One region of the Photobacterium sp. CCB-ST2H9 genome, then DNA from elsewhere that is predicted to be linked to it. Evidence: predicted binding sites of a transcription regulator. Region 1 holds the regulator's gene; each other region holds the start of a gene.
The links. The regulator PurR, encoded in region 1, represses purine synthesis genes. The targets are predictions, from matches to a motif close to TNANGNAAACGTTTNCNTNA.

Region 2: the regulator PurR is predicted to act here: its motif matches at 2,397-2,416, upstream of purL (phosphoribosylformylglycinamidine synthase).
Region 3: the regulator PurR is predicted to act here: its motif matches at 1,680-1,699, upstream of L4174_RS04045 (NCS2 family permease).
Region 4: the regulator PurR is predicted to act here: its motif matches at 1,784-1,803, upstream of L4174_RS00765 (uracil-xanthine permease family protein).

The regions. Positions count from the first base shown of each region.
Region 1 is NZ_CP100425.1:1,557,447-1,561,482, reverse strand. It holds gene L4174_RS07475 (iron ABC transporter permease) at 1-90, shown strand, start outside; gene L4174_RS07470 (heme ABC transporter ATP-binding protein) at 87-908, shown strand; gene purR (HTH-type transcriptional repressor PurR) at 1,254-2,264, shown strand; cyclic di-GMP riboswitch class I at 2,473-2,576, shown strand; gene L4174_RS07460 (TfoX/Sxy family DNA transformation protein) at 2,708-3,319, shown strand; gene L4174_RS07455 (hypothetical protein) at 3,509-3,901, shown strand; gene L4174_RS07450 (carboxymuconolactone decarboxylase family protein) at 3,992-4,036, shown strand, end outside.
Region 2 is NZ_CP100425.1:2,675,332-2,679,367, forward strand. It holds gene purL (phosphoribosylformylglycinamidine synthase) at 1-2,239, opposite strand, end outside; gene mltF (membrane-bound lytic murein transglycosylase MltF) at 2,638-4,036, shown strand, end outside.
Region 3 is NZ_CP100425.1:837,642-841,677, forward strand. It holds gene L4174_RS04040 (methyl-accepting chemotaxis protein) at 1-711, opposite strand, end outside; gene L4174_RS04045 (NCS2 family permease) at 1,762-3,051, shown strand; gene gpt (xanthine phosphoribosyltransferase) at 3,104-3,565, shown strand; gene frsA (esterase FrsA) at 3,714-4,036, shown strand, end outside.
Region 4 is NZ_CP100425.1:177,341-181,376, reverse strand. It holds gene recG (ATP-dependent DNA helicase RecG) at 1-1,707, shown strand, start outside; gene L4174_RS00765 (uracil-xanthine permease family protein) at 1,920-3,293, shown strand; gene envZ (two-component system sensor histidine kinase EnvZ) at 3,341-4,036, opposite strand, start outside.

The DNA of each region.
Region 1 (4,036 bases):
GCCGAACTGCCGGTCGGTATCATCACCGCTTTACTGGGAGCACCGTTCTTTATAGCTCTGCTACTGAAACAAAAAGGCCGTTTACAATGATTCATCATATCGTTCGCCCCCTTCGCCCCCGGCACGAAAAACAGCAATCACCGGTGCTTTCAGCCGAGGGTTTATCACTACAACTTGGCGGTAAAACGTTACTGGATCAGCTGAACATCAGTTTCCGCAGCGGAGAGTTAACAGCTTTACTCGGCCCGAATGGTGCCGGTAAAAGTACTTTACTCAAAGTGCTTTGCGGCGAAATTGGTGCCAAAGGTGATGTATACTATTTTGGTCAAAAGCACAGCGACTGGCAGCCATCCCTGCTGGCCAAACACTTGGGTGTACTTCCTCAGCACAGCAGCCTGTCTTTTGGTTTTACTGCGCAGGAGGTCGTTGAATTTGGCTGTATGCCACTTGGTTTGAAGCGCACAGATTGTCTCCGAATTACCCGGGAATGCATGACGGCTGTTGGGATCTGTCACCTGAGCCAGCGTCAGTACCCCACCCTCTCAGGCGGCGAGAAACAACGTGTTCATTTTGCCCGTGTACTGGCTCAGCTCAGCAATGCTAAAGACCAGTGCATTCTGATGCTGGACGAACCGACTTCAGCTTTAGATCTTGCCCACCAGCACAGTTGCCTGAAACTGGCAAAAGATATGGCCCGTAAAGGAGCCGCCGTCATCCTGGTCATTCATGACCTCAATCTTGCGGCTGAATACGCAGACAGACTGGTATTGCTGAATAAGGGGAAGATACAAGCAGACGGTGATGCCTGGCATACCCTGACCACCGAGAATATCAGCTCCGTTTATGGTTCCCCGGTGATCATCGAATCTCACCCCCGCGGGCACTTTCCGATCGTCCTTTCAGCCTGAACCTCCTGCAAGGGCATCGCGGAGCCGTTGCCCTTGCACAGCACTTACAATGTAAAGACTGAAACAACTTTCAAGTTGCCAGTATTCTTGAGCTGCATCAAGATTCCCCTCACATTTCAAGAGAAACGTTGCACTGTGCGTGAGTCCTTGTAGAATGTGAGCGCAAGCGATTAACCGATGAAATAAATAGCAATAGAAAGTCAGACTTCATATCGGTGTAAGGTATTGTTACCACTCGGCCTGAGCCACTCATTTCCCGCCGCTATCCTCGCAGAGAAGCGGCGTTTTAGCGTCTGGCAAATATGAAAAGACCCTGATCAGGGCCTGAAGACTAGAAGAACAATTATGGCAACCATTAAAGATGTTGCACGTATGGCAGGTGTATCTACTACCACAGTCTCACACGTGATCAACAAAACCCGCTTCGTAGCGGAAGCAACACAGAAAAAAGTGTTGGCGGCAGTTGAAGAATTGAACTACGCGCCAAGCGCCGTCGCGCGCAGCCTGAAATGTAATACAACCAGCACCATCGGCATGCTGGTGACAAAATCGACCAACCCATTCTTTGCCGAGTTGGTGCATGGCGTTGAAGAGTACTGCTATAAATCCGGTTATACGCTGATTTTATGCAACACCGAAGGTAATCTGGCCAAACAGAAGGATTACCTGCGCATGCTTTCTGAAAAGCGTGTGGATGGTCTGCTGGTGATGTGTTCTGATCTGGATGATCAACTGCTGGAACAGTTAGAGCGACAGCCTGATCTGCCCATGGTTATCATGGACTGGGGTCCTGCACGCCCAAAAACAGATAATATTCAGGATAATGCAGAACTTGGCGGTTATCTTGCCACTCGTCATTTTATTGACAATGGACACACTAAAATTGGTTGTCTTTCCGGCCAGAAAGATAAATCTACCTGCCGTGAGCGGCTGAAAGGTTTCCATAAAGCCATGAGCGAAGCTGGTCTGACGGTCAATGAAAACTGGATCATTGAAGGTGATTTCGAATGTGAATCTGCCGTAGATGCAGCCAATGCTTTTATTGCCATGAAAGAGCGTCCAACTGCTATTTTCTGCTTCAATGACATTATGGCAATGGCCTTAATCAGTACATTTGAACAAGCAGGGATCAATGTACCAAATGATATTTCAATTATTGGCTATGACAATATTGATCTGGCCCCGTACTTTTCACCGCCTCTGACAACAATCCACCAGCCAAAACGCCGTTTAGGCAAGACTGCGGTGGAAATTCTGATGGAACGCGTGAAAGATAAAAACCATGAATTTCAGACTTTTGAGATCAATCCTGAGCTCGTGGTTCGCCGTTCCGTCAAAAAAATAACACATCCATAAAAAACGATATTAACCTACATATATTGATAAACAGCCGATATAAACACCCATATCGGCTATGTTTATATGGAATATTACTACGCTACAGAGGAATTGATGGGATAATCAGTTAGTTTCTGTAAAATTTATACGATTTTTATTGCGAAGAGTATCACAATTTTTTGTGCGATCGATATCAAATTTGTCTTATTGATATATGATTAAACAGTCACGAACAAGGCAAACCATCTGAAAGGATGGGACGCAAAGCTTCCGGCCTAAAAGCAATGACTTAGTGATAAAGTTATTACTCATGGTAGCGGGGTTGCCGATGGATGAAGTGAAGTTTATGGGACACTTTTGTCATTCTTATGACAAAAGACTCATAATCTTATGCACAATTGAATCCTCGCTCCGTTGTTTGGTGACTTCTTTTGTTGAAATTTCTAACCGAGAAAAGAAGCATGGACAAACCACTACTGAAAGATTCAATTCGTTTATTTGAGAAATTTGGCCAGATTAAATCTCGCTCAATGTTTGGCGGTTTTGGCATTTTCGCAGGTGAAACGATGTTTGCTCTGGTTGTTAGCGACAAGCTGCATCTGCGCGCTAACGCGAAAAATGAAGAAACCTTTAAACAAGCTGGCCTCAAACCGTACGTTTATCAAAAACGCGGTTTTCCTGTCGTCACAAAACACTATGCCATTCCGGAAAACTGGTGGGAAACCCCAGAAGTCATTCTGGAGCACGCTGAAGTTTCTCTTAATGCAGCACAGGCTGACAAAGAGAAAAAAATGCAGGCTAGCCCTAACCGCATTAAAGATCTGCCAAATCTTCGCCTTGCCAATGAGCGTATGCTCAAGAAAGCAGGCATCAACTCTGTAGATCAGCTGTTTGAAGTTGGTGCTATCGGTGCTTTTCAGGCGCTGCAGGAATCTCATCACGAGTCATTGAGTCTGGATTTGCTTTGGGCGTTAGAAGGCGCAGTCAGTGGAAAACACTGGTCTGTGATTACCCCACAACGTCGAAATGAGCTCCTGTCCAAACTAGAAGTCAATTCTGGCGCTCATCACTAAGTATTCAGATTATTTTGCCAGTGCAGCGATTTGCACTGGCTTTAAATAACCTGCTTTAGCCCTGGCACCCTGTCAGGGCTGTGTAAAAAACAGACAAACCTCACAAACATTAATAACAATTCCATCAGTTAACTTTTCTTCAGCTTCGCCGCCTTTAGAATGTATGTTTTGCATCAGAAAGGAGGTCATATGCGCTCATCTACGCCGTTTCCGGGCCAGACTGACACAATTTTCAAAGATAAATTCCACAAATGGCCAAAACTGATGCGCTACCTGGTCTTTATCAGTTTGCTTCCTTCTGCCGTTCTGCTCATCTTTGCGCACACACCAACCGGCACGGAAAGTAACCTGCTTCCCTCTTGCCTGGTTGCCTCTGTAATCAACATTCTGCTGATTAGCTGGGGCCTGATCCTGAAAATCAAAGCCCGTAAATACTGGTATCGAAACTATCACATTGGCAAAACCATCCTGCTTGCCCTGTTGCAGCTCATCGCCAGTACATATCTGGTGCTGGATACCAATACTCGCAGCTCACTCACCAATCAGCCGGTTGCGCGTACTGTACAACTTTCAATCAACTGATCACAAAAGCTAAATCAATCCCCCCATTTCTGAAATTTGTCCGGATCTGAACGGTCGGTATGATAAACCGCTTTCTCCGGAGAACTTCCAGTGCGTGTACCGGCAAAAAAACGCTACTCCATTTTAATCCGTCCC
Region 2 (4,036 bases), 1.1 Mb from region 1:
GGTGACCGGCCGGAGACATCCAGTTTGCAGACAGTTTAATCCGCTTCAGATCGCCGATGTCGGCACTGGCAATGTTAGTAATCGCTTCACCGACGGCCAGACGGGCCGAGGCCGCAAAGTCCAGCAGGGCAACCGGCGTGCGCTCACCCATTGACATGGCTTCACCATGGTAAGTGTCGTAGCTTGCTGCCGTCACCGCACAGTTCGCAACCGGTACCTGCCAAGGACCCACCATCTGGTCACGGGCAACCAGACCGGTCACCGTGCGGTCACCAATGGTGATCAGGAAAGTTTTCTCGGCAACGGCCGGCAGGCGCAGCACGCGGTGTGTCGCTTCTTCCAGCACAATACCGCTGCGGTCAATGGCCGTTCCCTGTGCTTTTTGTGAGGTCACATCACGATGCATTTTCGGCGGTTTACCCAGCAGAATATCCATCGGCATATCAATCGGCGTATTGTCGAAGTGGCTGTCATCCAGTGTCAGATGACGCTCTTCTGTCGCTTCACCGACAACCGCATACGGTGCACGCTCGCGCTGACAGATAGCATCGAATACGGCCATCTGTTCCGGTGCAACTGCCAGTACATAACGTTCCTGGGATTCGTTACACCAGATTTCCAGCGGACTCATGCCCGGTTCATCGTTGGGTACATTACGCAGCTGGAACTTACCGCCACGCTCACCGTCGTTCACCAGCTCAGGCAGAGCATTCGAGATACCCCCAGCGCCGACATCGTGGATAAAGGCAATCGGGTTGTCATCACCCAGCTGCCAGCAACGGTCGATCACTTCCTGACAGCGACGTTCCATTTCCGGGTTTTCACGCTGAACCGAGGCAAAATCCAGATCTTCGGCTGACTGGCCGGAAGCCATGGAAGAGGCCGCGCCGCCGCCCAGACCGATATTCATCGCCGGGCCGCCCAATACGATCAGCTTGGCACCGACTGGAATTTCTTTCTTTTGAACGTGCTCATCACGAATATTCCCCATACCACCGGCAATCATGATTGGCTTATGGTAACCCCGGATTTCTTCGCCGTTATGAGAAGAAACCATTTCTTCATAGGTACGGAAATAACCCAGCAGGTTCGGACGTCCAAACTCGTTGTTGAACGCCGCGCCGCCCAGCGGGCCTTCCAGCATGATATCCAGCGCCGTCACAATTCTGCCCGGCTTGCCAAAGTCGGTTTCCCAAGGCTGCTCAAAACCCGGAACGCGCAGGTTTGACACGGTAAAGCCAACCAGACCAGCTTTCGGCTTACCGCCGATCCCGGTTGCGCCTTCGTCACGGATTTCACCACCGGAACCGGTCGAAGCGCCCGGCCATGGGGAAATGGCTGTCGGGTGGTTGTGGGTTTCCACTTTCATCAGGATATGAGCCGCTTCCTGATGGTAGTTATACTGACGGTTTTCCGCATCCGGGAAGAAACGACCCACTTCAGAGCCCACCATGACTGCAGCATTATCTTTGTATGCTGACAGAACGTAATCGCTGTGTTGCTCGTAGGTATTTTTGATCATCTTGAACAGCGACTTTTCCTGATCGACACCGTCAATCGTCCAGTCTGCATTAAAGATCTTATGGCGGCAGTGCTCGGAGTTCGCCTGTGCGAACATCATCAGTTCGATGTCGTTCGGATTCCGGCCCAGTCTGGTGAAGTTTTCAACCAGATAATCAATCTCGTCTTCAGCCAGTGCCAGCCCGAGAGACAGGTTCGCTTCTTCCAGCGCCTGACGGCCACCGGACAGAATATCCACACTCTGCATCGGCGCAGGTTCAGCGTGTCGGAACAGGGCTTCTGCCTGACTGAAATCATCAAACACGACTTCCATCATGCGGTCATGCAGCAGACCTTGCAGCGTTGTTTGCTGGGCCTCGCTCAGCGCAGCGGAGGTCGCGACATAATAAGCCGTACCGCGCTCAAGACGTTTGATTTGTTGCAGACCACAGTTACGGGCAATATCCGTTGCTTTGGAAGACCAAGGGGAAATGGTGCCTGGACGTGGGGTAACCAGCAGCAGCGTGCCGCTTGGTTCGTGCTCGGCAATCGTAGGGCCATAGGTGAGCAGGCTGGTCAGGGTCTCCAGTGCCTGGCTGTCAAGCGGCGCAGCCAGCTCAGCAAAGTGCATGTACTCGGCATAAATACCTGTGACAGGCAGACCCGAGGCTTGGCAACGCGCCAGCAGTTTAGTGACACGAAACTCAGACAGTGCGGGTGAACCACGCAAAATTTCCATGTGCGTACGACTCTCGATTAGCAATTGAATGAAGGTGATATTGGCCTGATCCCCACCCCGGGAGCCACGTCAATGCCACCTTGTTCAGCGCTGATTTCCCCCTTCGGTTCAGAGGAACGGCGGTAGTATACGGGAAAAGCGGGTGTGACGTAACACCTGACGCAACCGTTTGCGCGATTTTTTTTCAATCCGTCGCCGATCGACAGCGATCTTTGACCACCTGCCCAAAAATGCGCAAATTTTCACCTATTATCCGGTCGCCGGATAAGATCAAATGGGGCTCAGCTTTGCCCAGAATGCGACCTTTGGTATAAAGGACCACTAAATAGACAGATGAGCATGAATTATTGAGACGGTTAGCTTTTTCCGCCAGACTGCGGAACCTGGTCGCTATCTTATTGACAAGCTTGATATTATCGGGATGTCAGTGGGAAAATGACACCCGCACAGAGTTGGAACGGATCCGCGACAGTGGCGTCCTCCGCGTCGGGACACTCAACAATCAGATTTCCTACTACATTGGTCCGGACGGCCCGACCGGACTGGACTATGACCTTGCCCAGCGTTTCGCCGACAAGTTAGGCGTCAAACTGGAAATGCAGCCGGTCTTCTCTCTCTCAGGTCTGTTCCCGGCCCTGACCCGCGGCGATGTCGATCTGCTCGCCGCCGGGCTGACCATGACACCGGAACGGGTCCGGTCTTTTCGTGCGGCACCCGCCTACTACTATGCCAGTCAGATTCTGGTCTATAAGAAAGGGGAGTGGCGCCCGCGTGATGTCGACGATCTGGCCCAGAATAAAGGCCAGCTGGTTGTCGTGCGGGATTCCAGCCATGAAAAGAACCTGCTGGAGCTCAAAAAAGATCACCCGGCCCTGACCTGGCATGCCGTTGATGAAGTCGACAGCGAAGAGCTGCTCAGACAAGTCGCTGTCGGCGAACTGGATTATACCGTCGCTGATTCTGTGGATGTTGCCCTGAGCCAGCGGATTCATCCGGATATCGCCGTTGCGCTGGAACTGACCGATGACCAGCCGATCGGCTGGTTCCTGAACCCGAGCAATGACGACAGCCTGTATGCGCTGCTGATTGAATTTTTCGGCGAGCTCAAACAGAGCGGCGAACTGGCGAAACTGGAAGAGAAATATTTCGGCCATGTCGATCAGTTCGACTATGTCGATACCCGGGCATTTCTGCGCGCTCTGGAAAGTAAACTGCCGCGCTGGGAAAGTATCTTCAAAAAGTACGCCGACGAGTTTGACTGGCGCCTGCTGGCGGCGCTTTCTTATCAGGAATCGCACTGGAACCCGAGGGCAGTTTCTCCGACAGGTGTCCGCGGCATGATGATGCTGACACTGCCAACCGCGAAATTAGTCGGTGTCCAGAACCGTCTGGATCCGGAACAAAGTATTCGCGGGGGAACGGAATATCTGAGAAAAATGATCGCCCGCATCCCGGACAGCATTGAACCGCACGAAAAAGTCTGGTTCGCGCTGGCGTCATATAATGTCGGATATGGCCATATGATGGATGCCCGTCGTCTGACCAAGAAGCAAGGGGGTAATCCGGACGCCTGGAGTGATGTCAAACAGCGGCTGCCGTTACTGCGCCAGCGGAAGTTCTACCGCCAGACCCGCTATGGTTACGCTCGCGGTGATGAAGCCCTGCTCTACGTGGAAAATATCCGCCGGTACTATCAAAGCATCATCGGCTATGAACAGGCACACAGCCAGCCCCTGAACAGTGAAGGGATCCGGCTGGTTGACGACTGGCAGACCATTGCCCCGGTTGAAACGAATG
Region 3 (4,036 bases), 720 kb from region 1:
GCCTTCTCCCCGAGAGATGTCCTGCATGGCTTTCAGCGTTGATTCACAGGGGGCGGTGATGGTCCGGCCGATGGCTCTGGCCAGAATGAGCATGAGGATCAAGGAGCCGCCAATAATCAGACCAAGGCGTTTCAGCTCGGCATAGAATTGAGCTGCCACGTCATCGACATAGATTCCCGAACCGATGATCCACCCCCAGGGGCTGAAGCCTTTCACGAAAGAAATTTTGTCGACAGGTTGGGCATGTCCGGGTTTTTCCCATTGATAGTCGACAAAGCCTTCCCCCTGACGCTGAACAATTTCAGCCATGTTGACGAAAAGCTTGTTCCCGATGGGATCCTGAAACTGAGACAGATCTTTACCATCGAGTTCTGGCTTGAAGGGGTGCATGATCATGCGGGGATGGCTGTCGTTAATCCAGAAGTAGTCATTTTTCTCATATCTCAGGCTGGCAATTGCTTGCCTTGCAAGCTGCTGAGCTGTTTCGCGGTTCAGATTTCCGGTTTTTTCCTGCTGATAGTAGAAGTTCAGCAGGCTGTGGGCACTTTCAACCAGATTCCGCGTCTTATCTCGCTTTTGATCCAAGAGTGAATCCTGGTAACCAGATACAAATGTCATCAGCGGGAAGAGTGTGAGGAGCGTGATGATAAAGCCAAGCAGGTAGAGTCGGCTGCTGATCGATAAAGAACGTAGGTGGTGAAGTATTGTCATAGCGCTGCCTTCCTTGTTTGCACTCATGGCAAATGAGCATGAGTCATGTTGTATTCTTATTTGGCGACTATATATGCAACTTTAGTCTCATTTCTTAATTTTTATGCGTTTGCTAACACTTGTGTTGTAAGAAAAATACTTTCACAAGGGTGAGTTTTGTGGTGTTGATCCAGGAAAAGTGTGATCTAGTTAAAATTAATATTGTAATTAAATTACCTTTTGGTTATCCTGTGACCAAGTTGCAAGAACGATAGTCAGCACAGGGAAAAGGTATGTGCGCGGACTCCAGGGAACCGAGATCAATCAGCTCTGCTTTGTTTGCAACCTCAAAGCAGCATAAGTAATTGAGGAAGTCGTTGTCATGAAAGTATATGAATCCACAGCTAAATTTTGGAACAAGAAAGGCATTTTCGGTGGTTCTTTCAACTATCCAAGTGCGTTTGGTTACTAAGTAAATTCAAGCCAGCTTTGTTTCTGTCTGGCTATCTGCCTGATTGACTCGCAGCGCTGAGGCGGTGCGAGGTTGATATTCACCCCCTAACTTTCAAGACTGTATACAGCGGTTTGGTAGCAATTTTGATTGTTGCTCTCGCCAGTGAGATTAGTTTTGGCGCCACCCAGGATCGGGTGGCGTTTTTTTATTTCTGTTTTTTTATTCATGAAGTTTCATTCATTCTTTCTCATTGAGAGATTGGATAAAAAAGCATGTATACGATTACATCCTGATAAGCCAGCCAAAGCAGGCACTCTTTTTTCTGATTTAAGCGTTTGCCTTGAAAGCAAAAAATAAATTCGGTTAAAAGACATACATCCTTGCATCTGTTTAAGGTGATGATTTTTAATTGTTTTTAATCTTCAGTAATTTTTGCCGAAGAAAATTTACGCATTATTTGCCGTCAGGCGTGTATTCTTGATGAGTCTGGTAATTTATTAGTGATAAGCCTATAATCGCCCCCCAAAAATGGCTGTGACGCAAACGTTTCCCTTTTTGAGGTATAAAATTTCAGCGTTCAGTCTGAACAGATACTTTTCTCCAAGGACCAGAGAACAATGCTTGAGAAACTGTTTAAGTTAGAAGAAAACGGTACGAATGTTCGTACTGAAGTGCTGGCAGGGGTAACGACCTTTTTGACCATGGCCTACATCATCTTTGTCAACCCATCAATGCTGGCCGCGACGGGGATGGATAAAGGCGCGGTTTTTGTTGCAACCTGTCTGGCTGCGATGATCGGCTGTTTCATGATGGGGCTTGTCGCCAACTACCCGGTTGCTCAGGCACCTGGCATGGGTCTGAATGCCTTCTTTACCTATTCAGTTGTCCTTGGTATGGGCCACACCTGGCAGGTTGCCCTGGCTGCTGTGTTTTTCTCCGGTTTATGTTTCATCTTGCTCAGCTTGCTGAAAGTTCGGGAGTGGCTGATCCATGCGATACCACTGTCTCTGAGAACAGGCATCACTGCTGGTATCGGTTTATTCCTGGCCTTTATTGCGCTGCAAAGCGCTGGCATTGTGGTTGATAACCCGGCGACCCTGGTGCACGTTGGTGATTTGACCAGCTTCCCGGCGGCAATGGCTGCGCTGGGATTCATGCTGACCATCGGTCTGGTTCACCGGGGAATGAAAGCGGCTGTGCTGGTGGCGATCCTGATCGTGACCGGTTTGGGCATTGCGTTTGGTGATGTTCAGTACAACGGCATTGTGTCTGCGCCACCGAGTATTGCGCCAACATTTATGCAACTGGATATCAGTGGTGCCATGGATGTCGGGCTGATCTCAATCGTGTTTGCTTTCCTGTTTGTTGACCTGTTTGATACGGCTGGGACTCTGGTCGGAGCCACCACGAAAGCAGGAATGGTTGATAAAGATGGCAAAATGCCGCGTCTGGGCCGTGCTTTGCTGGCCGACAGTACGGCGACATCTGTGGGTGCTCTGCTGGGCACATCCAATACGACCTCTTATGTTGAGAGTGTGGCCGGTGTCGCTGCGGGTGGCCGGACAGGTCTGACGGCGGTTACAGTGGGTATCATGTTCCTGCTGGCACTGTTTTTTGCCCCTTTGGCTGGGATGGTTCCGGCTTATGCGACCGCTGGCGCGTTGTTTTATGTGGCCATTTTAATGGTCTCCGGCCTGGCGGGAATCGACTGGCGTGACTTAACAGAAGCTGCACCTGTAGTTGTGGTCTGCCTGCTCATGCCGTTAACATACTCCATTGCGGAAGGTATTGCGCTGGGCTTTATTACTTATGCAGCGGTGAAACTGCTGAGTGGTAAAGGCCGTGATGTGAATGTCAGTGTTTGGGTCATTGCCGCACTGTTCACAGCTAAAATCGTCTTTTTATAATTTGTTTTATTGACCAGCGGTATTGATTCGCTGATTTAGAGGTTCATCGGATATGACTAAAAAGTTCGTCATCACCTGGGATAACATGCAAAGCTACACGCGCCAACTGGCGGAAAAACTGCTGCCGGCGGATCAGTGGCAGGGGATTATCGCAGTGAGCCGTGGTGGCCTGGTGCCGGCTGCAATTCTTGCTCGCGAACTGGGTATTCGTTATGTCGATACTGTTTGTATTTCCAGCTACGACCATGACCACCAGCGTGACATGAAAGTATTGAAGAAAGCCGACGGTGATGGTGAAGGATTCATTATTGTGGACGATCTGGTTGATACAGGCGGCACCGCGGAAATGATTCGTGCTATGTATCCGAAAGCAAAATTTGTGACGGTCTGCGCCAAGCCAGCCGGTAAACATCTGGTTGATGATTATGTGGTTGATATTGAGCAGGATACCTGGATTGAACAACCATGGGATATGGCTGTCACTTTTGTTGAGCCGATTTCCAAGCGCTCATGATCCAGCCCGGTAGAAAATATATTTGAAAAGGAGCCTTCAGGCTCCTTTTTTGTGTGCCGTGTTTGGGGTAATTATCCCGAAAACATATACAATGAAGCCAGATTGAAAGTAAAACGGGTTTTGAACCTTCCACACGCAGGAGTCAATAGTGTCTGAGCCTTCCAAGGTGAACCTGTCTGAAAAACTGTTCGCACCGCGTCAAACGACCAAAGAAACCTCCAGTCTGGTCAGGCTGGCCCATGCCTCATCTACAGAAGTTCACAATGCGCTTGACGGCGATACCGTTGCTGGCTGGTATCGGGTCTTACGTCGTCCGCTCTGGATTTGGCAGGGAGTCGATCCCATTGAAATGGAAGGGATCTTTGCCAGAATTGCCACCGCGAAAGCAAAGCGGACCAATGATGAACTGCTGGATACCGTGATTGGATATAAGCCCGGGAACTGGGTTTATGAATGGTCACAACTGGGGAG
Region 4 (4,036 bases), 1.4 Mb from region 1:
CCGGAAATCATCCATCCGGATTACAAAATCTTTTCCGAACCCACTCAACTCGCGGTCGAAGAAACCCTGACTCCGGTTTATCCGACCACCGACGGCCTGCGGCAGCTGACCTTGCGCAACCTGACCGATCAGGCTCTGAAGCTGCTTGATAAAGCCGCGGTCACTGAGCTGTTGCCGGAAGGCCTGTACGACCGTCAGATGACGCTGGCGCAGGCACTGCATGTCATGCATCGTCCAACCCCCGATGTCTCGCTGGACCAGTTGGAAAAGGGCCAGCATCCGGCGCAGAAACGGCTCATCCTTGAGGAACTGCTGGCACAGAATCTGTCGATGCTGGCCGTACGCCAGAAAGGACAACAGCATCAGGCCTGGCCGCTGCCCCCCAGCGAACCGCTGAAACAGCAACTGCTGGCCGGACTGCCATTCAGCCCGACCGGCGCCCAGCAGCGCGTGGTGGCTGATATTGAATCCGATCTGGCAAAGTCCGTCCCCATGATGCGACTGGTTCAGGGCGATGTCGGCTCCGGCAAAACTCTGGTCGCCGCACTGGCGGCGGTTCGCGCTATCGGACATGGCTATCAGGTCGCGCTGATGGCACCGACCGAACTGCTGGCCGAACAGCACGCCCTCAACTTCGCCCACTGGCTGGAACCGCTTGGCATTCAGGTCGGCTGGCTGGCCGGGAAGCTCAAAGGCAAAGCGCGGGAAACCGAGCTGGCCCGCATTGAAAGCGGTGAAGCGAAGATGGTGGTCGGCACCCATGCCCTGTTCCAGCAACAGGTGATCTTCAGCAATCTGGCGTTGGTCATCATCGATGAACAGCACCGGTTCGGGGTGCACCAGCGGCTGGAACTGCGGGAAAAAGGCGCAAATGATGGCCGTTATCCGCACCAGCTGATCATGACGGCCACGCCCATTCCCCGGACGCTGGCCATGACCGCGTATGCCGATTTGGAAACCTCAGTGATCGACGAACTGCCGCCGGGCCGGACCCCCATTCAGACCGTCGCGGTTTCCGATGCCCGCCGCGCAGATATCATCGAACGGATCCGTGCCGCCTGTCTGAACGAAGGACGCCAGGCATACTGGGTCTGTACCCTGATTGATGAATCTGAAGTGCTGGAAGCCCAGGCGGCATCCGACACCGCCACTGAGCTGACCGCCCAGTTACCGGAGCTGAAAATTGGTCTGGTTCACGGCCGGATGAAAGCGGCTGAAAAGCAGGACGTGATGCAACGTTTCAAAGCCGGTGAACTGCACCTGCTGGTTGCCACCACCGTGATTGAAGTGGGTGTTGATGTTCCCAATGCCAGCCTGATGATCATCGAAAACCCCGAACGGCTGGGTCTGGCGCAGCTTCACCAGCTGCGCGGCCGGGTTGGCCGGGGCAGCGTCGCCAGCCATTGTGTGCTGCTCTATCATGCCCCGTTGTCGAAAACGGCTCAGCAGCGACTGGGCGTGCTGCGGGAAAGCAGTGACGGCTTCGTGATAGCCCAGCGCGATCTGGAAATCCGCGGTCCCGGTGAGCTGCTCGGCACCAAACAGACCGGCATTGCAGATTTCAAAGTGGCCGATCTGGTCCGCGACCAGCACCTGATCCCTCAGGTCCAGAAGATGGCGCGATACCTGCACGATCAATATCCGTCCAATGCCAAGGCCATTATTGAGCGCTGGCTCGGTCACCGGGAAAACTATTCCAACGCCTGATCCGGACAAACCTGCTCGTTCCAGTGTAATCGCGGTCTGATGCCGCTGTTTTCTGCTTTCACACACCAAAAACAACATACGCAAACGTTTGCTAATTTTGGGTTCGTCATTACAATAGGGGCCAATTTTGACCCAAGGGTCCTTTTCGGCTTCAAACCTGTCCACTCAGATCCCCTTGAGAAGCCGACCTGTCGACGTAATAAGGATTGACCATGACCGGCCAGCACCAAGAAATTGAACGTCCCCGCTCATCTGATTTGATTTACCGTCTTGAAGATCGTCCGCCCCTGCCGCAAACCCTGTTTGCAGCATTGCAGCACCTGCTGGCCATGTTCGTGGCCGTCGTCACCCCATCGCTGATCATCTGTCAGGCTCTGGGACTGCCGGCCAGCGACACCAACACCATCGTCAGTATGTCGTTGCTGGCCTCAGGTGTTGCGTCGTTCATTCAGATCCGGACCATCGGCCCGGTGGGTTCCGGCCTGCTGTCGATTCAGGGCACCAGCTTTAACTTTCTCGGCCCGATTATCGGTGCCGGGCTGGCAATGAAAGCCGGCGGTGCGGATGTGCCGACCATGATGGCTGCTATTTTCGGCACCATTCTCGCCGCTTCCCTGACAGAAGTCGCCATTTCGCGAATTTTACAACATACCCGCCGGGTCATTACCCCGCTGGTGTCCGGCATTGTGGTGACTTTGATTGGTCTGACATTGATCCAGATTGGCCTGACGTCAATTGGCGGTGGCTATGCCGCCATTGAAGACGGCAGCTTCGGCAGTCTGGATAAACTGCTGCTGGCCGGGATCGTCCTGGGGCTGATTGTCCTGATGAACCGGATGAAGAACCCGTATCTGCGTGTTTCATCCATTGTGATTGCGATGGCCGCCGGAACGCTGGCCGCCTGGCTGATGGGCATGATCAGTACGGAGCGGCTCGCCGAAACCACCCTGATCGCCATTCCTGCCCCGATGCAGTACGGACTGGGTTTTGACGGGTCGCTGCTGATCCCGCTGGTGATTGTCTTTGCCATTACGTCACTGGAAGCCATCGGAGATATCACGGCAACCTCAGAAACCTCAGAACAACCGGTCAGCGGCCCGGTGTACCTGAAGCGGATTAAAGGCGGCGTGCTGGCAGATGGGATCAACTCAGCGCTGGCAGCGGTGCTGAACAGTTTTCCAAACTCAACCTTCAGCCAGAACAACGGCATTATCCAGCTGACCGGCGTTGCCAGCCGTTACATCGGTTATTTTGTCGCAGGGATGCTGGTGTTGCTGGGTCTGTTTCCTGTTGTCGCCAATCTGGTTCAACTGATCCCGGAACCTGTACTGGGCGGTGCCACCATCGTGATGTTCGGCACCATTGCCGCATCCGGGGTGCGGATTATTTCCCGTTGTGAGCTGGACCGTCGTGCCATTCTGATCATGGCACTGTCGTTCTCGATGGGACTGGGGATTGCGCAGAAACCGGAAATCCTCCAGTTCATGCCTGAGATTGTGAAAAGCATTCTTTCATCCGGCATGGCTGCCGGTGGCCTGACGGCGATTCTGCTGAACCTGATTCTGCCGGAAGAAAAGAAAGACTGATTGACGGACAGCGTCCTCCCATCACAAATGAGAGGGCGCTGTGCCTGCTAGGATTTCACGGCGCGCTTGCCGTTCTGTTTTACCGGACGCAACGGCAGACTCACCTGGACTTTCAGCCCCCCTTCGCTGCGGTTACTGAACTGAATGTCACCCTGGTGCTGATCCACTATCCGCTTCACAATCGCCAGTCCGAGTCCGGTACCTTCCGCATCGCTGCCGCGGGCACTGTCACCGCGGGTCAGGGGTTGCAGCATCTTCGCCACCTGATCCGGTTCAATCCCGGGACCGTCATCTTCCACACAGAACCAGGCCATCTGGCGATCCGCCGTCATCCCACTGGTGACCCGAACCCAGCCATTGCCGTAACGCAGCGCATTAACCACCAGGTTACTGATCAAACGCTTAATCGCGACACCATTGACATACACTTTGCCATTGATGAGACCCAGTTCCTGCTCAATCCCCCGCTCAATGCCGCCTTCTGCCTCTGCCACATCTTCCACCAGCAGATTCAGATCATGCAGTTCCTGCTCCTGCAAATGGGTCGACTTCAGGTACTCCATAAACTGACTGATGATGGCATTACACTCTTCAGTGTCTTTAATCATGCTCTCAGCCAGATAGGCGTCTTCCGGGGACATCATTTCCGTCGCCAGACGAATTCGGGTCAGCGGCGTCCGCAAATCATGGCTGACCCCGGCCAGCAGCAAAGCCCGGTCATCTTCCAGCTGTTTGATCCCCTC